2 regions of the Dellaglioa sp. L3N genome follow, and region 2 is predicted to be linked to the other one. Evidence: predicted binding sites of a transcription regulator. Region 2 holds the regulator's gene; the other holds the start of a gene.
What was found. The regulator NrdR, encoded in region 2, represses ribonucleotide reductase genes. The targets are predictions, from matches to a motif close to ACACNATATATNGTGT.

Region 1 (15,357 bases), 200 kb from region 2:
GAAGTGCTGAATTAATGCCGCGACCAATCCCATTCATATCATCAGTAATTTGAATTAAGAAACAAGATACTAATTCGCCACGACGTTTACGACCTGCATTTAAAAAACTAGGTGTAGCAGGTTGGTAACGTTGGTGGATCATTTCATCAGCTAAATTCATGGCTAAATCTGTATCACCGTCAGCAAAATAAAGGACGTTCATGGCAATACGATCAATATAATTTTCAAGATAATAAGCATTATTATCTGTTTTAAGCGCATATTGGGCATAGAATTTGTAGGCAGCCATAAATGTGCCAAAATGGAATTTTTGAGCTGCTAAATAAGCGTAGACCTTTTCGATAAATGAGAACTCATATTTATTGTAAAAGTTAGTTTCAATATAATTGTTATCAATTAAGTAATCAAAACGAGCCTGTAGTGAATCAAATTGCATTGTATTTTCGGCAACATTTTCTTTCAAAAAGGCGGTCAAGGCTTCTTGATCTTTTTGAAGTGGAATTTGACCGTCTACAGGAATATTGATTTCATTATTTAAATCATAATAAGTGACTTTATCACTATTTAACGTTTTTAATGTCAATTTCATCAACTACTTTCTTCATATTAGTGACATCTTCTTCAGTGCCATTGAATTCAAATTCGTATAATAAAGGAACGTTATAATCGGTTGCGATGTCTTTTGCTGTAAAAATAAAAAGTTGGGCGAAGTTACGGTTTCCACCGCCAACAACACCCAGTATGTTTTCTCGATTTGATTTGTATTCAATGAAGTCATTGACTGATTCAGTGAGCCCAATCTCATAGGTTGGAATAACCAATAGGTAGGGTTCATTCAATTCAACGAATGGGTCCGTTGGGTCAATTTCAAATGAAGGGTAACCAATTTTATTGATGAAACGACGTGTTTGACCGGTAATGCTAAAGAAAACAATTTTCATTAGACTGCCAACTTTTTAAGCATATCAGGACGAAATCCAGCGATTGTATCGAATCCAGGAGCTTCTACAACTGGAACAGCTTGGAATCCTTGGCCTTTCAAGTAGTCAATTGCGTTATCATCTTCAGAAATATTACGTTCGTCAAAGTCGACGTTATTTTCTTCTAAGAAACGTTTTGTCATTTTGCATTGGATGCAGTTATTTTTTGTAAATACAGTAATTTTTTTCATGATATAAAATCTCCTTTAGCATTTTGTTAATAAGATAAGTATACAGCACAAAAAGTAAAAATCAATCAAAAAAGCGCTACATATTGTATGATATTAAGTTGCATTACACAATATGTAGCGCTGAAAGGCTTGAATTGTTTATATTAAATTTAGATTGCGAAAAGTTAAATTTCTCCGTATTATAGAAACTATTGAGAAAGTAGGGAAAAAGATGACTAATTATTATTTTACGAAAAATCCAGATGTCATTCATGATGAAAAGGAATGGACATTTGAACTGATGAACAACGAATTTAAGTTTACCACAGATAACGGTGTATTTTCAAAAAAAACAGTCGATTTTGGTTCAAGAGTTTTATTAAATGCATTTGAGCAACAAGAAATAACTGCTGGCAGTTTATTAGATGTGGGATGTGGGTACGGTCCAATAGGACTTGCTATAGCCAAGAGTCAACCGGAACGAAAAGTTGATATGACAGATGTAAACGAATTGGCATTAGAATTAGCAAAGAAAAATGCCACAATTAATCATATTAGTAATGTAAATATTTTCGAATCGGCGGCTTATGACAATGTAACGAAGACAGATTACGCTGCAATTATAACCAACCCTCCTATTAGAGCAGGCAAAGATGTCGTTCATGCCATTTTAGGTGGCGCGTTTGATCATTTAAAATCAGGCGGTCAATTATTGGCTGTACTACAAAAGAAACAAGGTGCTGGTTCAGCACAAAAGAAAATGACTGATGTTTTTGGTAATTGTGAGATTATTTTAAAAGACAAAGGGTACTATATTTTGATGAGTGTGAAGTAGATGCCAGAAAAATTAACTGAACAACAAAAAGAATTTTTTATGCGTGAAGCTTTATATGAAGCAAGAAATGCAAAAATCATTGGTGAAGTCCCAATTGGTTGTGTTGTTGTACAAAATGGTGAGATTATTGGACGTGGGCATAATATTCGAGAACATGTGCAAGATGCAACGTTACATGCTGAAATCTTAGCCATTCAAGAAGCGTGTGCAACGGTGCATAGTTGGCGTTTAGTAGACACACAATTATTTGTGACATTAGAACCGTGTCCAATGTGTAGTGGTGCAATTATTAATGCCAGAATTCCAGAAGTTTACTTTGGTGCATTTGATCCAAAAGCGGGGACGGCAGGTAGCATTGGCAACCTATTAACCGATGAACGCTTTAATCACCAAGCGAAAGTTGAGTCTGGTTTATTATTAGAAGAGTCTAAAGACCTACTCCAATCGTTCTTTAGAGAAGTGCGACGTAAAAGAAAAGAAAAAAAACGAGCACAAGGGTAGCTTTTTATTAGAATTTAAGGTATTATAATAGTTGCCGCAAGGCCTTAAGGCAATGGTGTGCTTACGAATTGTGTCAGGTCCGGAAGGAAGCAGCACTAAGTTTGATTCACTTTGTGCCTTAAGTAATTATGATTATTTAAGACTCTTAGTCAGAAATGGCTAAGAGATTTTTTTATTTAAAAAACTATTTATAGATTTTGAAAGGGGAGATTGTGATGAGTTACCAAGCTTTATACCGTGTCTGGCGTCCACAACGATTTAGTGATTTAGTTGGGCAAGATATGATTACTCAGACATTGAAAAATGCAATTATGACACATCAAACAAGTCATGCTTACATTTTTAATGGCCCACGTGGAACAGGGAAAACCTCCGCAGCCAAAATTTTTGCCAAGGCGGTTAATTGCCGCTTTCAAGAAAATGGCGAACCGTGTAATAAATGTGAAACCTGTGTTGCTATTACGAATGGTCAGTTAAATGATGTCATCGAGATTGATGCTGCATCTAATAATGGCGTTGAAGAAATTCGCGATATTCGTGATAAAGTAAAGTACGCACCCACACAAGCCGATTTTAAAATCTATATTATTGATGAAGTTCATATGTTGTCTACGGGGGCCTTTAATGCTTTATTGAAGACACTTGAAGAACCACCTGAAAATGTTATTTTTATCCTTGCTACAACAGAGCCACATAAGATTCCAGCTACGATTATTTCACGGACCCAGAAATTTGATTTTAAGCGGATTACACCAGCCGATAGTTACGCACGGATGGTTTATATTCTGACAGAAAAAGAAATCGAATATGAAGAATCAGCGCTTAAGGTTATTGCGAAAGCTGCTGAAGGTGGGATGCGTGATGCCTTGAGTATTTTAGATCAAGTCATTTCGTTTGGTGATAATAAAGTCACTTTAAATAATGCTTTGATAGTTACGGGTAGTGTGACGCAAGATAAAATTCAAAAATATGTGACAGAAGTTAGCCAAAAAGAAACCACTAAAGCATTAGAAACCATTCAAGAAATTATTGATGAAGGTAAAGATTCAACGCGATTAATAGAAGATTTAATTACTTATGGTCGTGACTTATTGTTATACCAGCAAGCTCCCGAGCTCATTAATCAACTTGAATTAGGGATGGTTAACGATACGTTTAAAGCGCTATCGCAAACGATTTCTGCTGATTTTTTATATCAAATGATTAATATTTTAAATGAGATTCAGCAACAAATGCGATTTACGACGCATCCAGATGTCTACTTAGAAGTCTTGACGATTCGTTTATCTCAGTTTAGTGCTGTTGAAACAAGTCGTAATGATAAGCAAGAAATCGGGCAATCAAGTCTCAGTTCAGATGCTTCTGAACAAATAGATCGTTTAACAAAAACGGTTGCTACTTTGAAAAAAGAGCTTGCTGATTTAAGTAAAAATGCGAGTCAACACCAGGCTTCAGCACCAGTTAAACCAAAAAAAGTTGCCTCAAATCGAAAGAAAACCACATTAAATTTATCTCAAATTTATCCGGTTTTAGATCACGCAACGAAGGAAAGTTTGGTACAATTAAAACAGGTTTGGCCAGAGCTGTTACAACAACTATCAGTAACACAACGTGCTATTATGCAAGCCAGCGAACCTGTTGCGGCTAGTCCTGACAGTGTCTTGGTTAGTTTTAACTATGACTTTTTAGCAACGAAGGCATCGGGTGATACAGAATTGCTTGACGCACTCGGTAATGGGTTGGATCGGTTACTGCACAATGTGCCACAGTTGATTTGTATTACAGCGGAGCAATGGCCGGAAGTACGTAAATCGTACATTCAACAAAGTAACCATGAAGGAACAGAAACAATCATTGAACCAGTTCCTGAAGTAGTTGAACCAATTATCTCAAAAGCCGAAGAAATTTTCGGAACAGAAAATATAGAAATTAAACAAGATTAGAAAGGGAGTAATTTATAATGATGCGTGGAAATGGAAATATGCAAGGTATGATGAAACAAATGCAAAAACTACAAAAAGAGATGACAAAGGATCAAGAGGCTTTGAATGCAACTGAATTTGTTGGTGAAGCTTCCAATGATTTAGTCAAAGTAACCTTTACCGGTGACAAAAAAATGACTGATATTGTGATTAAAGAAGAAGCTGTTGATCCTGACGATGTTGATATGTTGCAAGATTTAGTGATTATGGCTGTTAATGATGCCATGACAAAAATTGAAACAACAACAGCAGACAAGATGGGTAAATATTCTCAAGGAATGCCCGGACTATAAACTTAAAGTTAAAGAAGGCTAAAGAAAATGCAATATCCTGAACCTATCGCAAAATTGATTGAAAGTTATATGAAATTACCAGGTATTGGTGGCAAAACTGCTACAAGATTAGCTTTTTTTACAATTGATATGGATGAAGATGATGTCACGGACTTTGCCAAATCATTGATATCTGCCAAACGAGATCTACATTATTGTAGTATTTGTGGCAATATTACTGAAGAAGATCCTTGCCAGATTTGTTCGGATTCATCACGTGATCAAACGAAAGTAATTGTTGTAGAAGAACCCAAAGATGTCATGTCTTTGGAAAAAATGAAAGAATATCATGGCTTATACCATGTACTTCATGGGGTTTTATCACCAATTGAAGGCAAAGGGCCTGAAGATATTAATATCACAAGTTTGTTAACCCGATTGCAATCACATCCTGATATGCAAGAAGTGATTATTGCGACAAATGCAACGCCAGAAGGTGAAGCAACATCGATGTACCTATCTCGATTGATTAAGCCAGCTGGCATTAAAGTGACACGATTAGCTCATGGATTATCTGTGGGTAGTGATATTGAATACGCGGATGAAATGACGTTGTTCAAAGCCATTGAAGGCCGGACTGAAATATAGAAATGAGCTCATATAATGTTTAATAAAAAACCAAAACTTAAATTACGTAAAGAATATGATGCTAAGTTGTTAGACGCGATTGATCGAGCTAAGTTAACTTGGGATCAAGCAAAGCAAACGGAAGAAGCTATTTATGAAGTTGATGCGGAATTAAGCAATGAAACCCAGATGGCGAGAGCGAGATATTTCTTTCTCTATAACGAAGCACGTGTTCGTGCTGTTAAAGGTCATATGCAAGCATCAGTTATTGCACATTAAATAAGAAAGAACGTTGGGACAATTGAATAACTTGTCTCGGCGTTTTTTTGTAAGTTGGCGATTAGATTTATTAAACGAGAGATAGTATACTAGTAACAGGTTTATCTTATGGACAGGTTTTTAAGATTCAAGTACAATAATAATAAGTATTGGGGTCGTTAATATGACTGGCAAATTTGTAACGATTGAAGGACCAGATGGGTCTGGAAAAACGAGTGCTTTAAAAGGCATTATAGAAAAAATTCAATTGAATTTAGCGAGAGAATTGGTTGTAACCCGTGAACCAGGTGGAAATCCAATTTCCGAAGCTGTTCGTGGTATTGTCTTAAATCAAGATTACCCAGAAATGGATAAGCGAACAGAGGCTTTATTATTTGCGGCATCAAGACGTCAACATATTGTTGAAACGATTTTACCGGCACTTGAAGCCGACAAATTAGTTATTTGTGATCGTTACGTTGATAGCTCAATTGCTTATCAAGGTGCGGGGAGAGATATTGGGACTCAGGCAGTTGCTGATATGAATTTATTTGCAACAAATGGGACAAAACCTGATTTAACTTTATATTTTGATGTTCCATCAGAAATTGGCTTGAAACGAATTTTTGAGTATCGTCAAAATGAAGTAAACCGATTGGATGATGAGAAATTAGCTTTTCATCAAAAAGTCCGTAGAGCTTATCAGCAGTTAGCAGTAGAAAATCCAGAACGGATTGTTACTATTGATGCCACACAGCCTTTAGACAAAGTTATTGCAGATTGTGTCAAAGTACTGATGGGAAAATTACCCGAGTCTTTTAAATAAATGAAATGAGGGAATTCAAATGAAATTAATTACAGCGATTGTTCAAGATAAAGATAGTAACCGATTGAGTAATGTCTTTATCGATGCCAATGTTCGTGCAACAAAATTGTCGACAACAGGTGGCTTTTTAAAATCTGGTAATACAACTTTCTTAATTGGGATTGAAGATGAACGGGTTGATGATGTCTTACAATTGATTAAAGAAACGTCATCAAGCCGTGAACAATTTATGGCACCTCCTGTTAACTTGGATGTTTCAATGGATGCACAAGTGCCATTTCCTTTAGAAGTTCAAGTCGGTGGTGCAACAGTATTTGTCTTGCCAGTAGAACAGTTCCATCAATTTTAGGAGTAAATAGTAATGGCAGAAATAAGTACTGAAGCCAGTAATATGACGGTTCAGACGTTACAACCACTATTAATTGAACATTTTAAAAAATTAACAACTACTAATCAATTGGCCCATGCGTATCTATTTGCGGGTCAAGAAGGTGTTGGTAAGACTGAGTTGGCGCAATGGATTGCAATGCGACTTTTTTGTACCGCTGATGAGAGCCAGAAGCCTTGTGGTATCTGCGCAGAATGTCAACGGATTCTATCAGGTAACCACCCTGATGTTGTGGTTGTAAAACCTGAAGGTCAGTCAATTAAAGTTGATCAAATTCGCTTTTTGAAATCAGAATTTTCAAAAAGTGGGGTTGAAGGTAATAAAAAGGCTTTTATTATTGAAAAGGCTGAAAGTATGACGGCTAGTGCCGCTAATAGCTTACTTAAATTTTTGGAAGAGCCTGTTGGAAATGTGACAGCTTTCTTATTAACTGAAAATAAAAATCAGATATTACCAACGATTCAATCACGTTGTCAATTAGTTAATTTTGCGGCACTTTCTCAAGATAAGCTGATTCAAAGTTTATTAAGTAAAGGGGTCTTAAAAGACCAAGCTAATCTACTTGTGCACGTTACTGAAAGTCTTAGTCGGGCTGAAGCGTTAGCACAGGATGAAACCTTTGTCGAGATGACGAATCAAGTATGGCATTGGTTCAGTAAGTTATTGAAGAATGATGCTGAAAGTTTTATTTTAGTTCAGACGAAATTAGTGCCACTTGCGAAAGAAAAGGCGCAACAAACCTTAATGGTTGATTTGATGACGTTATTGGCACGCGATTGTTTATTGGTTCGTTATGATCGTAAAGAGCGAGTTAGTTTTTCTGGCCGATTAATAGAGATTGAAAAAGCCATTCAAGTAATTAGCGATAAAAAATTAGTCGATATATTAAATGATTTTTTACAAATTAAAACGATGCTTCAAATGAATATCGCGTTTCAGAGTGTTATTGAAGCAACGACGTTAGAATTAATAGCATTATAAAATATGAAATGAAGGTGATTTTGTGGATAAGCGTCAACTATATGATAATTTTGTAGCTATCGAAGAAGAAATGAAGCGAATGTTGTCGAGTTTTGAAACAATAAAATCTGATATGACTGGTGTTCTTGAAAACAACGCTGAATTGGAAATTGAAAACCAACATCTTAGAGAAAGACTAAGTGAGATAGAACGACAAACATCTAAGGATTTCAATAAATCTTCTGATGCAAATCTGTCAAAATCGCGTCAAAATTTAGAAAAATTATATGATCAAGGCTTCCATGTTTGTAATATTGAGGGGATGTATGGTTCACGTCGAGTAGATGATGAACCTTGTGCCTTCTGTTTAGATTTAATTTATGGGGAGCGTGAATCATGAGTGAAATAGCTGCACAAAGTAGTTTTCAAGGTGAAAAAACGACGGGTTCTTTGTATTTAGTGCCAACGCCAATTGGTAATTTATCTGATATGACGTTTAGAGCAATCGACATTTTAAAAGAGGTCGATTACATAGCAGCAGAAGATACGCGGAATACCCAAAAATTGTTAAATCATTTTGATATTGAAACGAGCCAATTGAGTTTTCATGAACATAATACGCAGGAGCGGATTCCACAATTTATTGAAAAAATTTTGGCTGGTCAATCAATTGCACAAGTTAGTGATGCAGGGATGCCTTCAATTAGTGATCCTGGGCATGATTTAGTGAAAGCATGTATTGAAGCCAATATTCCGGTTGTCCCACTGCCCGGTGCCAATGCTGGTATTACAGCATTAATTGCATCTGGATTAGCGCCACAACCCTTTTTATTTTATGGCTTTTTGTCACGTAAACCAAAAGACCAAAAAGAAGAGTTAGCGACGTTAAAGAATCAAACAATGACGGTCATTTTTTATGAAGCACCACATCGTTTAAAAAAAACATTAACGCACTTAGCTGCTAGTTTTGGTGGTCAGCGTAAAGTCGTGCTGTGCCGTGAACTAACTAAGCGTTATGAAGAATTTTTACGTGGTACTTTGGACGAAGCCATTGAATGGGCTAGTTCAGACCAAATTCGTGGTGAATTTTGTGTAATTGTTGAAGGTAATGAGTCACCAGAAGCAACTGAAGTTGACCATTTGGCTGGTATGTCTATTGAAGAGCAAGTGGCTTATTTAATTGAAACAGGTATGAAAACGAACGATGCGATTAAAGAAATTGCTAAAAAACAAGAAATGAAAAAACAAGAAGTTTATAATCTTTATCATCACATTTAAGGAGCGAATGTATTGGCAGACAATAAATTTAGTGAATCGCATCGTGCGGTTTATTATGAAGGCGACAAAAGTGGTCGTGTGACAATGGCGATGTTAATTAATATGATTATTTTGGTCTCAACAGATCAAAGTGATCGTTTAGGAATTACCGAAAAACACCTGACAGATTTGGGATTGGGTTGGGTTATTACACAATATCTGATTGATATTGCGAGAATGCCACACGTTGATGAAAAATTAACCTTAACCACAGAGGCTGTGTCATATAATCGTTTCTTCTGTTATCGAGATTTTTGGGTGCATGATGAAGCAGGTAACGAGTGTGCGCATATTCATGGGGTTTTTGTTTTAATGGATCATGAAACTCGTAAAATGACGCGTGTATTGCCTGAAGTTATTGAACCATTTGGTGCTGAATATACGCGAAGAATTGAACGACTAGAGAAACCCGTTGGTATTTCAGAAACGGATATGATAGCTTCTAAAAAATCATATGACGTTCGATTCTTTGATATCGATCCTAATCAACATGTCAACAATTCAAAATATTTTGATTGGTTATTGGATTCGTTATCAGAAGAATTTTTAATGTCACACAACTTAAAACATATGAATATTAAATATGAAAAAGAAATTCGTTATGGTCATAAAATTGATAGTGTTGTCTCGATTGCTGAGGCGGGCTTAAAGACTTTCCATCAGATTAAAATTAATGATGTCGTTTATTGTGATGCTGATTGTGAATGGACGGAACGTGAAAATGAATGATATAAAGGGTGTTGTCACTTTGTGATGATGCCTTTTTTATGTGATAAATTTACAATAATGCGTGATCCTAGTTGATAGGTAGAGAAGGTTGCAAACTAGATGTATAATCAACTAATAATAAATCTAACGATTTGGAGGCGTTCATGTGGGAAGAAAAGGCTGGATTATTTTACTGACGTTTATAACAGTTTCAGTTATCGGTGGTAACTTGTATAAGGTTCACGAAAAAAAGGTAGAAGAAAAAAATGAACTTGTTCAAATTAAGGTGGAACACAAATTTGTAGTAGAGTTGAAGAAAAGAGTTCCTGAGATTAAGTCAATAAAATTTAATAAAATATTTTATAATTCGTGGATAAGTGCTTATACTATGGATATTACATTAAATTCTGACTATGGATCGTCCCAGTTTAATTATAACGTAAAGACTAACAGGATATATGAGTTGGAAGATAACAATAGTGATAAGGGAGTAACAAAAGGAAAGGTTGAAGTCACTTATACTAACGGGAAAAAGACTAGTATATAGTTAAATAAGCTGAAGTTAGTTCTGACTTAACTTAGTTATTCAAAGTTTTGGGATGATCTAAATGAGACAGCATAAAACCAATAGTGATTTTTACTTGAAAACAACAAAAAAGAACCGTTATCTTGCCAAAGATAACGGTTCTTTCAAGTTTAATAAGGGAATTATTTTAAAAATAAGTTATGAGTTCGCATTAAGATCAATCGGGTTAAGCCCTATTGAACTGTTTCTTATGACAAGGCGTCTGCAACATAAATCGCAAGTTCTTCTTTTTCGAGTCCATTACTTAAACCAACTAATAATTTAATGCGGGCTTTCTGACCATTTAGGCCACGGCAGAAGATGCCGCCCATTTTCTTAAGTTGAACACCGCCACCTTCGTAGTCATAAACATCTTGTGCGACGCCGTTAAAGCAACGTGACACAATGACTATGGGAATATCACGATCAATTAATTTTTGAAGATTAGCTAAAACTTGTGGGGGAAGATTTCCGGCACCAAGTGCTTCAATAACAACACCGTTTGTTTGGTCGTTATCAAGGAAGCCAAGTAAATCAGCGTCCATTCCAGCATAAGCTTTGATTAAATAAACATGATCAACGACTTCGTCAATTGCTAGGCAAGTCTGGCTAAGTAATTCAGCAAAGAAATTAACACTATTTTTGGCGATGCTACCAATAGGACCAAAGGTGGGTGTTCTGAATGTTGCCACATTTGTTGTGTGGGTTTTTGTCACATAGCGAGCAGTATGAATTTCATCATTCATGACAACCAAGACACCTTTGTCGACTGCATCGTCACTTGCTGCGGTTAAAATAGCCGTTTGAAAGTTGTGTAAACCATCTGATCCAATTTCATTTGCTGAGCGCATGGCCCCTGTTAAAACGACAGGTAGATGGTTAGGTAAGGTGAGATCTAAGAAATAAGCTGTTTCTTCCAAAGTATCTGTACCATGGGTAACGACGACGCCATCGATAGCTTCATCTAGCGCACGCATAATTCTTTTTTGAATGATTAACATTTCTTTAGGACCAATATGTGGAGAGGGTAGGTTAAAGACATTTTCAGTGATTAAATCAAATCGGTCACTAAATGGATTTGCGACTTGATTTAAAGGGTTTTCGGCACCAGGTGCAACGGCACCTGTTTCTTGATTTTCAGACATGGCAATTGTGCCACCAGTATGTAAAATTAATATTTTTTTCATAGTTTCCTCCTTGCTGACACTTAGATTATACAGATTATATTGTACTTTGACTATGAATTTGTTACGGTATATGAAAGATAAGGTGGTCTAGAAGATGAAAGAAAAGCAATTAAGTAAAAAAGATTATATATTTATAAGTTCAATGCTGTTTGGGTTATTTTTCGGTGCAGGAAATTTAATTTTTCCTGTTTTTGTAGGTCAACAATCAGGACAAAATGTCTGGATTAGTAATTTGGGGTTCTTAGTTGCTGGTGTTGGGTTACCATTTTTAGGTGTTATTTCTATTGGATTATCTAAAAGTAGAGGTGTTTTCGAATTAGCTTCTAAAGTTAATCGTGTATACGGTATTATTTTTACGATGTTACTTTATTTAACCATTGGGCCATTATTTGCTGGGCCTAGAGCGGCCACAATTCCATTTGAAATTGGATTTGCGCCTCATATTAAAGCAAGTCAAGAACCGGGTTGGTTATTGCTTTTTTCAATTTTATTTTTTACAACGGTTTGGTTATTGGCAGTTAAACCAACTAAAATATTAGTTTATGTTGGTAAATATTTAAATCCCATCTTTTTATGTGCATTAGCTATTTTATTATTGTTTGTTCTGATAAATCCTATGGGGAATTATACTGATTTTGCGGCAACAAGTGCTTATCAAAAAGGCGCTTTTATGTCTGCCTTTGGACAAGGGTATTATACGATGGATGCTTTAGCCGGTTTAGCCTTTGGGATTATCATTGTGGATACGATTCACGATTTAGGGGTTACAGATTCTAAATCGATAACTAAGGGAATTGTTCGTTCTGGTAGTATAAGTGTTATTTTGATGGGTATTATCTATACTTGTCTGGCCTATTTAGGGGCAACCAGTTTAGGGCTATTTTCGCATTCGGATAATGGTGGGGCTATTTTAGCTCAAGTAACAGAACATTACTTTGGCAAATTTGGAAGCCTGTTTCTTGCCGCAATTATTGTAGTGGCTTGTATTAAGACGGCAATTGGTGTGACCAGTGCGTTCGCTAAAATATGCGTTGAAATCATTGGACGCGGTAGCTATATTTTATATTTAACGTTGGGTTGTGTGGTCAGTTGTTTAATCGCAAACGTTGGGTTAGACCAATTAATCTCATTATCAACACCCGTTTTAATGTTATTGTATCCTCTTGCGATTGTGTTAATGATTGTCGCTTGTTTGGAACCTGTTTTAAATAAGTTTGATTTTAAAGTTAGTATTATGTATCAGTGGTTAACTGTTTTAACTTTCTTTAGTGCTATTTTTGACGGCTTAAACGCAATGCCAACGTCAATTAAAAATTTAGCAGGTGCAAAAAGGATGTTATCTTTTGCCGATAATTATTTGCCTTTATTTAATATCGGTTTGAGTTGGATGGTGCCTGTTGCATTGGGATTAGTTATGGGTTTAATTTTTATGGTTCGAGAAAAACGAGCCAAATAAAAATAATTACCGTATTTACTTACTTTTAGTGCTATACTGTAAAAGTAGTCAAATACAAAATTTCGGGGTAGAGAATACAGCGTTAAGTGCCAAAAGGACGGAATGTGTCTTTTGGACGAAGGCTAGGGATAGCTGCGGTTGTGTTCTCGCATTCGCCGCATACCACAATGTGGCAACTCCAACGAGGAGATGTCTGGATCATGGAAAGTTTAACAAAGCGATTGACTGCAAAGAATATAGCAGTGATGGGTTTATTATTAGCCGATCAAATTATTCTAACCAATTTTTTATCGTATCAGGTATTAACGTTGCGGATTAGTTTTACGTTTATCGTCACTTATCTGTTAGCAACGTGGTTTGGCCCATTACTGGGCGGTATTGGTTCTGTTTTATCAGATTTACTGGGAACTGTATTATTCAGTAAAGGAGGGACATTTTTCTGGGGATTTTCGCTATCTGCTTTCTTGGGTGCGTTTTTCTATGGACTTGTGTTTTACAAAAAGCCATTTACACTGACACGCATTATCATTGCCGTGTTAATCAATGTGATTGTGATTGATTTATTGCTAAATACGTTCTGGTTGGTACTCATGTATCATTCACCTTGGACAATTATTTATGCACGTGGCATCAAAGATTTATTCTTAATTCCGATCCAAATTATTTTGCTATACATTGTTGGTAATAATAAACAAATTCAAAGATTAGGTCAACGTTTATAAGACTTATGTGCGTTAAGGCTTAGTAAATGAAAAGTAACAAGACGGTGAATTTATTTCGCCGTCTATTTATTTGTTTAAAAACAAGCTAATTCCTGATAAATTGGCTAAAATAAGTTATAATGAAACTACATAAAACATTTGGAGGAATATAAAATGTCAATTTTAGTTTTGGGTGGCGCAGGTTATATCGGTTCACATACTGTTGATCAATTGGTAGCAAACAACCGTGACGTAGTCGTGGTTGATAATTTAGTGACAGGTCATTTAGAGGCTGTTAATAAAGCTGCTAAATTTTATCAAGGTAATATTGCGGATAAAGATTTCATGCGTAATGTTTTCAAAAATGAAGATATTGAAGCAGTTGTCCATTTTGCAGCCTCATCACTTGTTGGTGAATCAATGGAAAAACCATTAAAATATTTTGATAACAATACAGCAGGAATGGTTCATTTACTTGAAGTCATGACTGAAGTTGGCGTTAAGAAAATTGTTTTTTCTTCAACAGCTGCAACATACGGCGAACCAAAAGTTGTCCCAATTCATGAAGACGATCCTCAAATACCAACGAACCCATATGGTGAAAGTAAATTAGCCATGGAAAAAATCATGCACTGGACTGATGTTGCAAACGGGGTTAAGTTTGTTGCTTTACGTTACTTCAATGTCGCTGGTGCTAAACCAGATGGTAGTATTGGAGAAGACCATAATCCAGAAACGCATTTAATTCCAATTATTTTACAAGTTGCTAATGGTGAACGCGAAAAATTACAAATTTTTGGTGATGACTATGAGACAAAAGATGGTACAAACGTCCGTGATTATGTGCACGTTCTTGATTTAGCAGATGCACATATTCGTGCATTAGATTACTTGCTTGCAGGAAATGAAAGTAATGCCTTTAACTTAGGGTCATCTAATGGCTTTTCAAATATGGAAATCTTAGAAGCCGCTCGTCGCGCAACAGGTAAAGAAATTCCTGCTGAAATTGCACCAAGACGTGCCGGCGACCCTTCAACTTTAATTGCGGCAAGTGAAAAAGCGCATGAAGTGTTAGGATGGGCACCTAAATATGAAAATATGGAAGACATTATTAAGACAGCATGGGCTTTCGAACAAAAACATCCAAATGGTTTTTCAAAATAGAGTGATTAATGACGATAGGGCAAACTGATTTGTCCTATTTTTTTTGTTAATTTTCTCTTATAAAAAATGTGTTAGACTATTTTTGTGCTAAAATATGAACAAAGTAGAAATAAAGGAAGATATGAATGAAACTTTTGGCAATTGATACATCGAATATACCGCTGAGCGTCGCTGTTTTAGAAGATAGCACGTTGTTAGCGACAATAACAACGAACATAAAAAAAAATCATAGTATAACATTGATGCCTGCAATCGCTGATGTCATGAAATTAGCTGGTGTCAAACCTGCTGAATTAGATCGAATTGTGGTTGCACAAGGTCCAGGCTCTTTTACAGGACTCAGAATTGGTGTTGCAACGGCCAAGACACTCGCTTTCACGTTAGATTGTGAATTAGTGGGAGTGTCTAGTTTAGCTTTATTAGCTGCGGGTATTACCACAAATGGTGAAGCAGATATTGT
Region 2 (15,357 bases):
AATTAGTTTTTTACATAGTTAGGATGAATTTAATGGAGCGTTACGATGGACCCGCGTTTTATAAAAAAACGATAAAAAAAGAAGAAAATGTGCCTCGTCGTAATGATCATTTTGCACGAAAAGGAATTGAGACTAGTAGTCAAAATGAAAGTTCGCAAATGAATCATTATTCTCGAGGATTCAAGCCAAAACAAATACCCGCATTTTTAACGAGTAAAAAACATAATAAGAGTGTTGAGTATCGTCAGCTTTTAGTGCAATTAACTAAGGCAAAGGATACTTATTTGTTATTTGACAAACAGGATACTAGTTACTTTGTTGAAGCAGAGATTGAAGAGCCAAAAACAGAGTCGACTAAATTAATCCATATTGCAGATCCAGTAGTTGAGGATAAAGTAATACCAGAAATGCCATCCGTTTTAGCTGAAACAGTGGCAGAAAAGCCAGTACAACATGATAGCATTGAAAAAATTAATCAAGAGCCAAGAAAGATGGTTGTTAATAACAAACATGCATTAGCTCGTGGTTTGTTTGAAATTTCAAATTCTGAAAATGAAGCTCAAAAAGAGTTATCTGTTTTTAAAGATAAACCTGAAGTTTCGTCACGAGAAGAGCTTGCATCTGTTGATAAGAATCATCAAACTAATGAAGAAGTACAAGAAGTACAAGAAGTACAAGAAGTACAAGAAGTACAAGAAGTACAAGAAGTACAAGAAGTACAAGAAGTACAAGAAGTACAAGAAGTACAAGAAGTACAAGAAGTACAAGAAGTACAAGAAGTACAAGAAGTACAAGAAGTACAAGAAGTACAAGAAGTACAAGAAGTACAAGAAGTACAAGAAGTACAAGAAGTACAAGAAGTACAAGAAGTACAAGAAGTACAAGAAGTACAAGAAGTACAAGAAGTACAAGAAGTACAAGAAGTACAAGAAGTACAAGAAGTACAAGAAGTACAAGAAGTACAAGAAGTACAAGAAGTACAAGAAGTACAAGACAGTTATTACGATGACCAATCTGATGAAGAAATTGTCATTGCGGATGCAACCTACCAATTTCCATCACTTGATTTATTGCCAGATCCTATTCTAGAGAATGCTGGTGAATTGGATGATTGGGTTCTTTCTCAAATTGACGTGTTGAATAATACGTTAGAAGCTTTTCATGTTAATGCAGAAGTTGATGGTTGGACAGTTGGACCAACGGTGACACAATTCGAAGTATCATTGGCTGCTGGTGTTAAGGTAAGCAAGATTACTAATCTTGTCGATGATTTAAAATTAGCCTTAGCGGCAAAAGATATTCGTGTGGAAGCACCAATTCCTGGTCGTAGTAGTGTCGGAATTGAAATTCCTAATTTAAAATCAAGACCTGTCCTACTTTCAGAGGTATTAAGGTCGCCTGTATTTATGGAAAATAAATCACCATTAACAGTTGCATTAGGGGTTGATTTATTTGGTGAAGCGCAAGTAACTAATTTACAAAAAATGCCACATGGCTTGATTGCTGGGGCTACAGGTTCTGGTAAATCAGTCTTTATCAATAGTTTACTAGTCTCTATTTTATATAAAGCGACGCCAAATGAAGTTAAGTTGCTATTGATTGATCCTAAAGCTGTTGAATTGGCACCATACCATGATATTCCACATTTATTGGCGCCAGTTATTTCAGATGCTAAAGCGGCTTCTGCGGCTTTAAAATGGGCTGTTGATGAAATGGAAGAACGTTATCAGAAATTAGCTGCAGCTGGAGCTAAGAATATTGGTAACTTTAATCAAAAAGCAGAAGCAAATGGTGATTTTAGCTTAAAAATGCCATATATTTTAATTATTATTGATGAATTGGCAGACTTAATGATGGTTGCTTCAAATGAAGTTCAAGATTATATTGCTAGAATTACGCAAAAGGCTAGAGCTGCAGGGATTCATTTAATTCTAGCAACGCAACGTCCAAGTGTCGATGTTGTGACAGGAACCATTAAAAATAACATTCCGACTCGAATTGCGTTCATGGTATCAAGTCAAATTGATTCGAGAACAATTTTGGATACGGCGGGTGCTGAAAAGTTACTTGGCCGAGGCGACATGTTGTACCTCGGTAATGGGTCAAGCCAGGCTGTTAGGTTACAAGGAACCTATATCGAAGATGAGGTTGATTTGATTACTGACTTTGTTAGAACACAAGGAAAGCCAAGATATGCGTTTAATCCAGATGGATTGAAGAAAATGGCAGATCAGAATGAGCAACAAGACGATTTATTACCAGGTGTTTTAGATTTTATTGCACATGAACAGACTATTTCCACTTCTAAATTACAACGCGTCTTTTCGATTGGTTATAATAGAGCTGCAAATATTATTGATGAACTTGAAAATCATCATCATGTTTCACATGCTAAAGGGTCTAAACCCCGAGATGTGTATTTGACTGAAGATGAATTAAGACGAATGAGAGCAGAATTTTAATGACATTCTGAATATATTACCTTATTTTGAGTTTAGTTTATGGTAAAATTATAGAGAATGCTGTCAGAAAAGAGGATAATTATGAATAATCAAAAGGTATATTACTTTGTAGGAATAAAAGGCTCAGGGATGAGTTCTTTAGCATTAATTTTACATGACAAAGGATTCAACGTTGAAGGATCTGATATCGATCAGTACACGTTTACACAACGTGGATTGGAATTAGCTGGTATTAAGGTTTATTCATTTGATGAAAAAAATATTCATGAAGGGTTAACTGTAATTGCGGGAAATGCATTTACTGCTGACCATCCTGAAATAAAAAAAGCTCGTGAAATGGGCTTAGATGTTGTTAGTTATCCTGAGATGGTCAGTCGTTTGATGGAAGGCTACACAAGTATCGGAGTAGCTGGTTCTCATGGTAAAACAAGTACAACTGGACTTCTTGCTCATGTCTTGAGTGGAATCGCACCAACGAGCTACTTAATTGGTGATGGTACTGGTAAAGGGAAACCTGATGCAAGATTTTTTGTCTATGAAGCTGATGAATACCGTCGCCATTTTGTTGCGTATCACCCAGACTATTCAATTATGACGAATATTGATTTTGATCATCCAGATTATTTTACTGGCATTGATGATGTTTTTGATGCTTTCGAAACGGTTGCCAAACAAACTAAAAAAGGTATTTTTGCTTGGGGAGATGATCCTTTACTCCGTAAAATCAAAGCTGATGTTCCAATTTATTATTATGGAACAAAGGAAGCTGATGATTTCCAAGCTCGTGATATTAAACGAACGACTAAAGGGTCTGAATTTGATGTCTTTTATCATGATGAAGCATTAGGTCACTACAATATTCCTATATTTGGTGAACATAATATTTTAAATAGTTTAGCTGTTATTGCTGTCGCTCATTTTGAAAAAGTTGATTTAGAAGAAATTGCTAATGAATTGTTAAGCTTCAAAGGGGTTAAACGCCGATTCAGTGAAAAATATATTGGTGATATGACGATTATTGATGATTATGCGCATCATCCATCAGAAATTAAAGCAACAATTGATGCTGCTCGTCAAAAATATCCAGATAAAGAATTAATTGCTGTTTTCCAACCACATACGTTCAGTAGAACAATTGCATTGATGGATGACTTTGCGGTTAGTTTAAATCTTGCCGATAAAGTATATTTAACGGATATTTTTAGTTCTGCTCGTGAAACGTCAGGTAATGTTTCAAGTGAAGATCTTGGCGCAAAAATTGTTAAGGGTGGCGAGATTATTAAACTTGATAATCTTTCACCATTGCTTGATTATAGTAATGCAGTTGTTATTTTCATGGGTGCCGGAGACGTTCAAAAATATGAATATGCGTATGAAGATTTATTAAGTAATTTAAGTTTTAAAAATAATTAATTGTTAGGAAAGAAATGACGTAAAAGTCATTTCTTTTTTATTAGTTAATTCTTTTTAAAGAAAAGTAAAATGGCTTGATAATCTTAAATAATTTGATACACTGGTGCTTATACGAAATGGTAAATAAAGGAGCTAACAGTATGGCAAATGTCGGTAAATTAATTAATGAAATTGTTGAGGGCGATAAACTAACCGTGACTGAACGGATTATTAACCGCGATATTATGATTTATTTAGGATTAACCAATGATACGAATCCTTTATATACGCAAAAAGATTATGTTGAGCGTGCTGATTTTGAAACAATTCTTGCGCCTCCGGTATTAGTAATTGGTATTATAACAAGTTCAATTTCTAAGTTATTTCCGGGCCCAGGTAGTCAAATTGTGAACATTTCAACGAATTTTATATTACCAATTTATCAAAATCAAAATATTACATTTAAGTTTGAAATTATTCGTGTAGATGAAATGAAGGAAGTTATAACTATTTCTGTTGAAGCAGCGAATAAAGAAAATGAAAGAGTTTTGGATGCGTTAATTATGGTTAAACCACCCAAAATTTCTTAATTAATAGGAGGAAAATGAGATGGATAATCAGAATAGAGTTATTATTAATGAAAAAGATGGATTAAACAATTTCTTATCAAAATTATATGGTTATATGGCATTAGCCGTTGGCGTTTCAGCTATTACCGCATTTTTAGTTTTGACGGTCTTCCAACAATCAGTTTTCGGATTTATGTCAGCACATTCATGGTCAATTTGGGTACTCTTTATCGTTCAATTGGTTGTTGTTTTAAATATTAACGTCAAAGCGTCACGGGCGCCATTTGTTACATTTGCGTTATTGATGGGTTATTCAGTACTTGAGGGAGTAACGCTGTCGCTGATTATATCAATGTATTCAGCTGGCAATATTATTGCTGCGTTTGCCGCAAGTTCAGCTGTTTTTATAACAATGACAATTTTGGGTAATGTTACTAAACGAGATTTAACTAAAATAGGGACACAAGCTTTAGCTGCTTTAGTTGGATTAATTGTTGCTTCATTTGTAAACTTGTTCTTACAAAGTGAACTTATTAATTACGTATTTTCATATATTGCTGTTATTATTTTCACCATTTTAACAGCTTGGGATACACAAAAATTAAGACAAGTCTTTTTACAACGTGATAGCAATATTTCGGTTTCTAATCTAGCTATGACGGGTGCTTTGATGTTATATCTTGATTTCATTAATTTATTCATTTCGTTCTTACAAATTTTTGGTTATGGTGGTAGAGATTAAATATTAAATTAACAAAATAAGTTGGTAAAACCCCTAAGTTAGGCATTTGATAACTTAGGGGTTTTTATTACTTATTGAGTTATTGTGTGATTCATTATTAATCACGGCTGATGTTTGGTAAAATAGAGATAGAGATTTTTAAAGGAGACGGATATCAGATGACTAATACTAATGGAAAATTACTACTAATTGATGGAAATAGCATTGCCTATCGTGCATTTTTTGCACTTTATCAATCGGTAGACCGATTTACGAACCAAGCAGGTCTGCATACAAATGCATTATATGGCTTCAATAATATGTTGAATGTCATATTAGAAACTGAAAAACCAACACATGTATTAGTTGCGTTTGATGCAGGGAAAACAACTTTTAGAACTAAAAAATATGATAATTATAAAGCGGGTAGATCAAAAACACCCCCAGAATTAAAAGAGCAAATGCCTTATTTTAGAGAGTTATTGGCAGGATATGGGATTAAAACTTACGAATTAGCTGATTTTGAAGCGGATGATATTATTGGCACAATGGCTAAAAAGGGTGAAGAAGCTGGGTATGATGTGACTATTGTAACCGGAGACCGGGACCTTACTCAGTTAACAACTGATAAAGTGACTGTTTCTGTTACTAAAAAAGGAGTTAGTGAAATAGAAAAATTTACACCAGCACATGTGATGGATAAATTTGGATTAACACCGTTGCAGATCATCGATATGAAAGGATTAGTTGGTGATACTTCTGATAATTATCCTGGTGTTGCTAAAGTCGGTGAAAAAACAGCGATTAAGTTATTGACAGAATATGAGTCAATGGAAAATCTTTACGAAAATATTGATCAATTAAAGAAAAGTAAAATGAAAGAACATTTAATTGAAGATAAAGATCAAGCCTTTATGAGTAAAGACTTGGCAAGAATTCGCCAAGATGCACCTATTACGATTGATTTTCCAGAGACAAAATGGAATGGACAAGATTTAGACAAATTAGTTGCATTCTATGAAGAAATGGATTTTAAAAAGTTTTTGAGTCAACTGAATTTAAATCCAACGTCAGACAATGCTGAAATAGATTTATTTTCAGAGCCTAAAAAAACGGATTATACAGTTTTAACTCAGGATAATTTAACTGAAATCGCTCAATTAAAAAAGCCAATATCATTTTATTTAGAGATGTTAGATGATAATTATCATACTGCAGATTTTGATGGATTTACGATTGGTGATGGCAATCAATTTTTTGTTACACGCGATGTTGAGTTATTAAAATCACAAATCTTAGTTGATATTCTTTCAAGTGATTCAGTGCAAAAGAATGTATTTAATTTCAAACGTAATTATGTTGCGTTAAATCGACTGGGGATTCAGCTTGATGGAACAGGATTTGATCTTTTATTAGCCTCATATTTGTTAGATACAAGTGATAATAGTGATGATCTTAGTAAGGTAGCTCAAAAACATGATTATTACGATGTTAAGACTGATGAGGAAGTCTATGGTAAGGGTGTTAAACGCGGAATTCCGGAAGATGATGCTGTCTTTTTCAATCATATGGCATCGAAAGCTGAGGCATTACACCTTTTAAAAGAGCCTTTGATGGCGGGATTAGTTAAACATGAACAATTAGATTTGTATACAAATATGGAATTACCATTGTCACTTGTATTAGCCAAGATGGAAATTCGCGGAATTACGGTAGATGCAGATCGATTAAATGTTATGCAAGGTGAGTTTTCAATTATTTTAAAAGATATGGAAACTAAAATTTATGCAGAAGCAGGTGAAGAATTTAATATTAATTCGCCTAAACAATTGGGTGTGATTTTATTTGAGAAATTAAAATTACCAGTTGTTAAGAAAACGAAAACGGGTTATTCAACTGCTGTTGATGTTTTAGAACAACTTAGTACTGTGGCTCCAATTGCCGATTTAATTTTAAAATATCGACAGATTGCTAAAATTCAATCGACTTATGTTGAAGGATTATTGAAAGTGAGACATGCAGATAAGAAAGTTCATACGAGATACCTGCAAACATTAACGGCAACTGGTCGTTTGTCATCTGTAGATCCTAATCTGCAAAATATTCCAGTTCGAGTTCCTGCAGGTAAAAAAATTAGACAAGCATTTGTTCCTGAACATGAAGGCTGGAAAATTTTCTCATCTGATTATTCTCAAATTGAATTACGCGTTTTGGCGCATATTGCGCATGATACAAATATGCAAGAAGCTTTTAAAGAAGGCATTGATATACATGCCAATACTGCAATGAGAATCTTTAATTTAGAGTCACCTGATGATGTGACATCGAATATGCGTCGTACGGCTAAAGCAGTTAACTTTGGAATTGTGTATGGCATTAGTGATTATGGGCTATCACAAAATATTGGGATTACTAGAAAACAAGCACAAACGTTTATTGATACGTATTTAAATGAATTTACAGGTGTTAAGAACTATATGGAAAATGTTGTACGTGAAGCTAAAGATAAAGGTTATGTCGAAACGTTATTTCATCGTCGTCGTTACTTACCAGAAATTAATAGTCGAAACTTTAATTTACGTTCATTTGCTGAAAGAACAGCAATGAATACGCCTATTCAAGGAAGTGCGGCTGATATTATTAAAGTTGCTATGATTAATATGGATAAAATGTTAGAAAAAGAACATTTACAAGCCAAAATGCTATTGCAAGTGCATGATGAATTAATTTTTGAGGCACCAGAAGAAGAGATTGCTATTTTGCAAAAGAAAGTCCCTGAAGTTATGGATGCGGCTGTTTCTTTAGAAGTTCCTTTAAAGGTTGAAAGTGCATTTGGAGAGACATGGTTTGATACTAAATAAAATTATTTAGGGGTGATTAAATGCCAGAGTTACCAGAAGTTGAAACGGTTCGAAGAGGTCTGAGTCAATTAGTTATTGGTAAGACGATTAAATCAATTGATGTCTTATGGCCTAAGATTGTAAATGGGGATTTACTAGATTTTAAACGTGAATTAGAAGGTAGTAAAATTGAATCGATTGATCGATTAGGTAAATACTTACTTTTTCGTTTTAATAATCAAATGACAATGGTATCTCATTTGAGAATGGAAGGTAAATATTTTGTTCGGACTTCAGATGAACCCATTGAAAAACATTCTCATGTTATTTTTCATCTCACTGATGGGCAAGATTTAAGATACAATGATGTTCGTAAATTTGGTCGAATGCAGTTAATTCCGACTGGTCAGGAACGAACATTACCAGGTCTTAAGAAATTGGGTCCTGAACCGACGGATGAAGAATTTAAGCTTGGTTATTTTAAAAAGTACTTGTCGCGTAAGCATATGGCGATTAAACCTGTTTTATTAAACCAAGAGGCAGTTGCTGGGTTGGGAAATATTTATGTTGATGAAGTATTGTGGATGAGTAAAATTAATCCGGAACAACCAGCAAATTCGATTTCTGATGGTAAATTAGCTAAATTACGTAAAAATATTATTCTTGAATTAGCGACTGCAGTTCAGGCAGGTGGAACGACAATTAGGTCGTATACGGGTGCGTTTGGTGAGACAGGTCTGTTTCAATTTGATTTAAATGTCTATGGTCAGACGGGTAAGCCCTGTCCTAGATGTGGCACACCTATTGTTAAAATAAAAGTGGCACAACGTGGGACGCATTATTGTCCGCATTGCCAACCGTTAAAGGAAGTTTAAAAATGACTTATATACTTGGGTTAACTGGCGGAATTGCAACAGGTAAATCGACGGTTAGTCACATTTTTAAAGAAGAAAATGTGCCAGTTATTGATGCAGACGTAATTGCAAGGCAAGTTGTTGAGCCAGGATCAAAAACGATAAAAAGGATAAGTCAGACATTTGGTGAAGAATACGTCACAGTAGATGGAAGGCTAAATCGTAAAAAGTTAGGTAAGTTAGTTTTCAGTAATAAAAAGGCGTTAGAAAAATTAAATAATATTATGCATCCGATTATTAGAAAAGAAATTTTAGCACAAATCCAAATACAAAAGAAATCGGACAGTAAGTTAGTCGTCTTAGATATGCCCTTGCTGTTTGAACAAAATTATCAATTACTATGTGATGCAGTCATGGTTGCCTTCGTACCTGAAAATGTACAAATCAAGCGATTAATCAACCGAGATAGTCTGACTTTTGATGAGGCGCAGTCTCGTATTAAGGCACAGTGGTCAATTCAGAAGAAAAAAGAGTTAGCTGATTTTGTAATAGATAATTCAACAACGGTTGCCGTTACAAGGGGTCAAGTGCTAAACTGGCTTAGTACTCAAAATAATGTCTAACTAATAGGTAAATAAAAATGATGGGGTGTCACTATGAAATGTCCACATTGCCAACATAATGGCTCTCGAGTCGTTGACAGTCGACCAACAGATGAAGGTCGCGTTATCAGACGACGTCGTGAATGTGAAAATTGTGAATTTAGATTCACAACATTTGAGCGAGTTGAAGCCACGCCGTTACTTGTTATTAAGAAAAATGGCACGCGGGAAGAATTCAATCGTGAAAAAATTCTTAAGGGGATTATTAGGTCAGCAGAAAAGCGACCTGTTTCAATGAAAGATATTACACATCTTGTGGATCAAGTAGAAAATAGTGTTAGAGCATTAGGTGAAAATGAAATTTCAAGTCAATTGATTGGTGAATATGTCATGGGATTACTTGCTGATGTAGATGAAATTGCGTACATTAGATTTGCTAGTGTTTACCGTCAATTTAAAGATATGAGTGTTTTCTTGAAGGAATTGAACGAAATGATGGATCGGGATAAAGCACCCACGGATAAACAAGATTTGAAGGAATGATGATCAAATGATTAATACATGGGAAAATATGAGTCCGAAAGATGGCTACATTGTCTTAATGGATGAAAAGGTTACAAATGATGATATTGAACGACTAGACTACTTGTATCAACCTGTTATGGGCGTGATTGCGAGTGGCCTATTTTCACTATTAAAAGGTGAAGCAAGTCAGAATCCACAATTGTCTAACCGAAAAATGCACAGTGAGTTACTGGCATTATTGAATATTGATTTGCCAATGTTTTATGAGGCAAGAAGTGCCCTTGAAGCACTGGGCCTTCTAAAGAGCTTCGAAAAAGAAGATGCTTTGGGTAAAGTTGTTGTTTACCAATTGCGTCGGCCTTTACAGGCAGCAGATTTTTTCACGGATGATTTGCTCAGTATTTTACTTTGGGAATCAATTGGTGATAGTAGGTATCAAGCAATTACCGCCCGTTTTGCATTACCCGTTTTAAAATTAGATGGGTTTAAAGAAACGTCAAAAAGTTTTTTAGATGTTTTTCAAGTTAACCAGGCACATTTATCAGATAAACCTGATATTATTGCTGAAAGTAAAAAGGCTTTTTCAACGAATAAAAAAGCACCACAGAAATTGGTTGAAACAAGTGCTATTGAATCATTTGATTTTAAATTTTTTATTGAACTGTTGGAAAAAAGTTTTGTGTCATTGGATAAAATTAATGAACAACGCGATTTAATTATTTCAGAACATCTTTTATATGGGATTGATGAGATTGAAATGGCCCAGTTTATTGGCGATTCAGCTGACCTATCAACAAATGAAGTCGATTATAATATATTTAAACAGCATATTGCGCATAAATATAATCAACAGATTAAATTGAAAAAGCAAGCTGAATCAAAAAATGAGGACAGTAAAAAAATTAAGACAAAGTCCGTTGAGACACTAAAAAAAGCGGGTTTTTCTAAAGAAGATTCACAATTAATTCTCGCTAGTGAAGCTTATAATCCTTTCGATTTCTTGAAATCGTTAAAGGAGAGTAAGGGTGGCTATGTGACTGATAGTGAATCCTATTTGCTGCAACAACTTGTTCAACGACAAATATTTTCGAATGCAGTTATTAATATTTTGAGTCACTATATTTTAATTGATCGAGATTTAGCGACATTGAATAAATCTTTTGTTGATACAATGGCCAATGATTGGTCACAACAAAAAGTGAAGACGCCTGAAGATGCCATTAATCAGGTTCGTCAATTCAATACTAAAAAAACAGAAACTAAAGTATCTAATCAGCGCCAAAGAAAAATAATTAAAAAAGAAACTCTACCTGACTGGGCTAAAGATGATTATCAAGCACCAGAAGTAGATGTCAAAATTGATAAAGCCGAACTACAAAGACAGCTAGCAGAATTTAATAAAACGGCTCCCAAAGGAGGATAATAATGGAAGATTTAGGAACAGAACTTAAAAAATTTCTTGCAAAGGATAATCTGAGCGACAGATATCCTAATGTGAATTATCGTGATCTGATGAGTAAGGTCTATGAAGATTCTGATGTCATTGGATTTTTAGAAGCAAATAAAGCTGAATTAACCGAAGAAAACATTCAACGTGCTGATGCAAAGCTATATGAATTTTTATCTGAAAAGAATAAAGTTATTCTTGGTAAGGGGATGATAGCACCTGGATATAAGCCTCAATTAGTCATGAATAATCATATGATTGATGTTTCCTATGTTCCAACGGATTCTTTTATTGAAGCACAAAAGAGTAGAGCAGTATCCAAGCGGGTTAAATCAATGAGCATGTCTAAGGATATCAAAAATGCGACTATGAACAGTTTTGATATGGATGAACGTGGGGATGCACTTAGTAAAAGCTTGAAGTTTATTACAGAATTTGTTGCGGATCCTAAGTCTTATCATCAAGCAATGTATTTTTATGGCAGTTTTGGCGTTGGTAAAACTTACCTATTAGGTGCAATGGCTAATGAGCTAGCAAATCGCGGATACCAAACAACGTTAATGCATTTTCCTAGTTTTGCAGTTGAAATTAAGAATGCCATTAGCGATAATCGAGTTTATGATATGTTGAATGCTGTTAAAAAATCTGAAATTTTAATGATTGATGATATTGGTGCTGACGCAATGTCTAGTTGGGTTCGTGATGATATTTTAGGGGTTATTTTACAATATCGTATGCAAGAAGAGTTACCAACATTTTTTAGTTCTAATTTTTCGATGAAACAATTGGAAGAGGAACATCTACGCATTAGCCAAAGAGGCGAAGATGAGCCTCTTAAAGCTAAGCGAATTATGGAACGAATCCATTTTTTAGCAAAAGAAGTTAAAATTGTTGGTAAAAATCGTCGCCCTAAATAAGATTAATGGTTGCTAAAATGTGATAAAAATGGTTAAATAGTTATTAAATTGATACGGAAGATTACATTCTTTTTTTATGTCTACAGGGAGAGAGAGCATAGCTGGAAGCTTTCTTGGCAGAGAATAAGTGATGACCACTTCCATAATGTTGCCTAACTTTTGTTAGGTCGGATTGAATCCGTTAAAATCTATGGAGAAAGTTTTGCTTTGGTAAAACTTTGAATTTGGGTGGAACCACGTTAATCAACGTCCCTAATACACAAGCTTATTGTGTATTAGGGGCTTTTTTTGTATCAAAAAATTAAAAATGATGGAGGAAGTTAACATGTCAAAAATAAATATTACATTTCCAGATGGTGTCATCAAAGAATTTGATGCGGGCATTACAACAGAAGATGTTGCCAAATCAATTAGTCCTAGTTTAGCTAAAAAATCGATTGCCGGTAAATTTAACGGTGTCTTGGTTGATTATCTTCGTCCATTAGAAGCTGATGGGGCCATTGAAATCGTGACTAAAGAATCTGCAGATGGCTTAGTTGTTTTATGGCATACGGCTGCTCAAATTTTGGCCAATGCTTTGCAACAATTATACCCAGGTATGAAATTTGGTATGAGTTCTGATATTGAAAATGGGTTCTATTTCGATACAGATAATGGTGAAGCACAAGTTAGTGTTGATGATTTGAAAAAAATTCAAGACAAGATGAAAGCCATTGTTAAAGAAAATTTAAAAATTGAACGTCAATTAATTTCAAAGGCTGAAGCGCTTGAATTAGTTGCGGGGGATCCATACCGTGCTGAATTAGTTAAAGAAGCTACTGATGAAAATGGTCAAGTTGAAGTTTACAAACAAGGTGAATTTGTTAATTTGAGTGATGGTGTTCAATTACGTTCAACTGCTGATGTTAAAATTTTCCAATTATTATCAGTTGCTGGTGCATATTGGCAAGGTAAATCAAGTAACTCAATGTTACAACGTGTTTACGGAACAGCGTTCTTTAAACAAAAAGACTTGGATGCTGAATTAGTTCGTCGTCAAGAAGCGCGTGAACGTGATCACCGTGTAATTGGTAACGATTTAGACTTATTCTTTGTTGATCCTAAAGTTGGTGCTGGATTACCTTACTGGTTGCCAAATGGTGCGACAATCCGTCGTACAATTGAACGTTATATTGTGGATAAAGAAGTTGCAAATGGTTATGATCATGTTTACACACCAATCTTGGCTAACTTAGATTTATACAAGACTTCTGGTCATTGGGATCATTATCGTGAAGATATGTTCCCACCAATGGATATGGGTGATGGTGAAGAATTGGAATTACGTCCAATGAATTGTCCTTCACATATTCAAGTTTACAAACATCATATCCGTTCATACCGTGATCTTCCTATCAGAATTGCTGAATTAGGGATGATGCATCGTTATGAAAAATCAGGTGCACTTTCTGGTCTACAACGTGTTCGTGAAATGACACTAAATGATGGTCATACATTCGTTGCTCCTGATCAAATTCAAGAAGAATTCAAAAGTGTTCTTCGTTTAATGATGGAAGTATATGCTGATTTCGGTATCGCTGATTATACATTCCGTTTAAGTTACCGTGATCCAGCTAACACAGCAAAATATTTTGATGATAACGAAATGTGGACTAAATCACAAAATATGTTAAAAGGTGCTATGGATGACTTAGGCTTGGATTATTACGAAGCCGAAGGTGAAGCAGCCTTTTATGGTCCTAAATTAGATGTTCAAACAAAAACAGCATTAGGAAATGATGAAACTTTATCAACAATCCAATTAGATTTCATGATGCCTGAAAAATTTGAATTGTCATATATTGGTGATGATGGTGAAGAACATCGTCCAGTTATGATTCATCGTGGACTTGTGTCAACAATGGAACGTTTCACAGCTTACTTAACAGAAATGTATAAAGGTGCCTTTCCAACATGGTTAGCTCCTAAACAAGTGACAATCATTCCAGTTAAAAATGACCTTCATGCTGATTATGCACATGATTTACGTGCTAATTTAGTTGCGCGTGGTGTTCGCGTTACAGTTGATGAACGTAATGAAAAAATGGGTTACAAGATGCGTCAAGCCCAAGTGAATAAAGTGCCTTATATTCTTGTGGTTGGTGATAATGAAGTGGCTGAAAATACAGTTTCTGTTCGTCGTCATGGTGAAGATGATTCTAATGTCTTTACAAAAGAAGACTTTATTAACAATATTACAAAAGAAATTGCTAACTATAGTCGTAAAGCATAAAAAATAATTCAATCGTCTTGACAAAAGGGGAATGAGTTGGTATGATTTAAAAGTTAAGAAAAAAGCAGAGGCTCCCGCTTCTCGCCTGAAGAGACAAAAGAGTCTCTGGGCAGAATAATATTGAAATTAAATTCCAATTAAAATGGATTTCAAGCGGGCTGCGATAATTTATTATTGTTGCCCGTTTTTCTGTGTTTTTTCTCAAAAAAATTTGGAGGTGCATTGCCATAGCAGTTGATAAAGTAGACAAAATGGTCAATGAAGGTATCCGTGCGTCGGAACTTCGTTTGATTGGTGATGATGGCGAACAACTTGGTGTTAAAACCAAACAAGAAGCATTAGATATGGCAGAAGTTGCCAATTTAGATGTTGTCGTAGTTGCTGCTAATTCAAAACCACCAGTTGCTAAGATCATGGATTACGGGAAATATCGTTTTGAATTACAAAAGAAACAAAGAGAAGCCCGTAAAAACCAAAAAATTGTTAATGTTAAAGAAGTTAGACTTAGTCCAACAATTGATATTAATGATTTCAACACAAAATTGAAAAATGCCTCAAAATTCCTTGCAAAAGGGGATAAGGTTAAAGTATCAATTAGATTTAAAGGCCGTGCAATTACGCATAAAGAAATCGGACGTGATGTCTTGAATCGCTTCGCTGACGCAGCTAAAGAAGTTGCATCAGTTGAATCAAGAGCGAAGATGGATGGACGTAGTATGTTCATGATGCTTGCACCTAAGGCTGAAAAGTAAAGCT

Region 1: nrdH (glutaredoxin-like protein NrdH) is a predicted target of NrdR. The motif match lies at 1,277-1,292, and genes of this name have one in related genera.

The regions. Positions count from the first base shown of each region.
Region 1 covers NZ_CM142928.1:488,575-503,931, forward strand. The annotation lists gene nrdE (class 1b ribonucleoside-diphosphate reductase subunit alpha) at 1-583, opposite strand, end outside; gene nrdI (class Ib ribonucleoside-diphosphate reductase assembly flavoprotein NrdI) at 561-941, opposite strand; gene nrdH (glutaredoxin-like protein NrdH) at 941-1,171, opposite strand; gene ACVPPR_RS02380 (class I SAM-dependent methyltransferase) at 1,383-1,985, shown strand; gene tadA (tRNA adenosine(34) deaminase TadA) at 1,986-2,486, shown strand; RNA gene ffs (signal recognition particle sRNA small type) at 2,528-2,614, shown strand; gene dnaX (DNA polymerase III subunit gamma/tau) at 2,702-4,429, shown strand; gene ACVPPR_RS02400 (YbaB/EbfC family nucleoid-associated protein) at 4,447-4,761, shown strand; gene recR (recombination mediator RecR) at 4,789-5,388, shown strand; gene ACVPPR_RS02410 (YaaL family protein) at 5,404-5,646, shown strand; gene tmk (dTMP kinase) at 5,810-6,451, shown strand; gene ACVPPR_RS02420 (cyclic-di-AMP receptor) at 6,471-6,800, shown strand; gene holB (DNA polymerase III subunit delta') at 6,813-7,820, shown strand; gene ACVPPR_RS02430 (DNA replication initiation control protein YabA) at 7,843-8,199, shown strand; gene rsmI (16S rRNA (cytidine(1402)-2'-O)-methyltransferase) at 8,196-9,077, shown strand; gene ACVPPR_RS02440 (acyl-[acyl-carrier-protein] thioesterase) at 9,090-9,845, shown strand; gene ACVPPR_RS02445 (hypothetical protein) at 9,991-10,371, shown strand; gene ACVPPR_RS02450 (asparaginase) at 10,599-11,576, opposite strand; gene brnQ (branched-chain amino acid transport system II carrier protein) at 11,671-13,032, shown strand; THF riboswitch at 13,094-13,192, shown strand; gene ACVPPR_RS02460 (folate family ECF transporter S component) at 13,233-13,754, shown strand; gene galE (UDP-glucose 4-epimerase GalE) at 13,908-14,897, shown strand; gene tsaB (tRNA (adenosine(37)-N6)-threonylcarbamoyltransferase complex dimerization subunit type 1 TsaB) at 15,023-15,357, shown strand, end outside.
Region 2 covers NZ_CM142928.1:684,912-700,268, forward strand. The annotation lists gene ACVPPR_RS03495 (DNA translocase FtsK) at 24-2,462, shown strand; gene murC (UDP-N-acetylmuramate--L-alanine ligase) at 2,544-3,875, shown strand; gene ACVPPR_RS03505 (MaoC/PaaZ C-terminal domain-containing protein) at 4,016-4,444, shown strand; gene ACVPPR_RS03510 (Bax inhibitor-1/YccA family protein) at 4,464-5,165, shown strand; gene polA (DNA polymerase I) at 5,324-8,005, shown strand; gene mutM (DNA-formamidopyrimidine glycosylase) at 8,026-8,859, shown strand; gene coaE (dephospho-CoA kinase) at 8,862-9,461, shown strand; gene nrdR (transcriptional regulator NrdR) at 9,495-9,983, shown strand; gene ACVPPR_RS03535 (replication initiation and membrane attachment family protein) at 9,991-11,388, shown strand; gene dnaI (primosomal protein DnaI) at 11,391-12,329, shown strand; gene thrS (threonine--tRNA ligase) at 12,655-14,601, shown strand; ribosomal protein L20 leader region at 14,658-14,796, shown strand; gene infC (translation initiation factor IF-3) at 14,853-15,353, shown strand.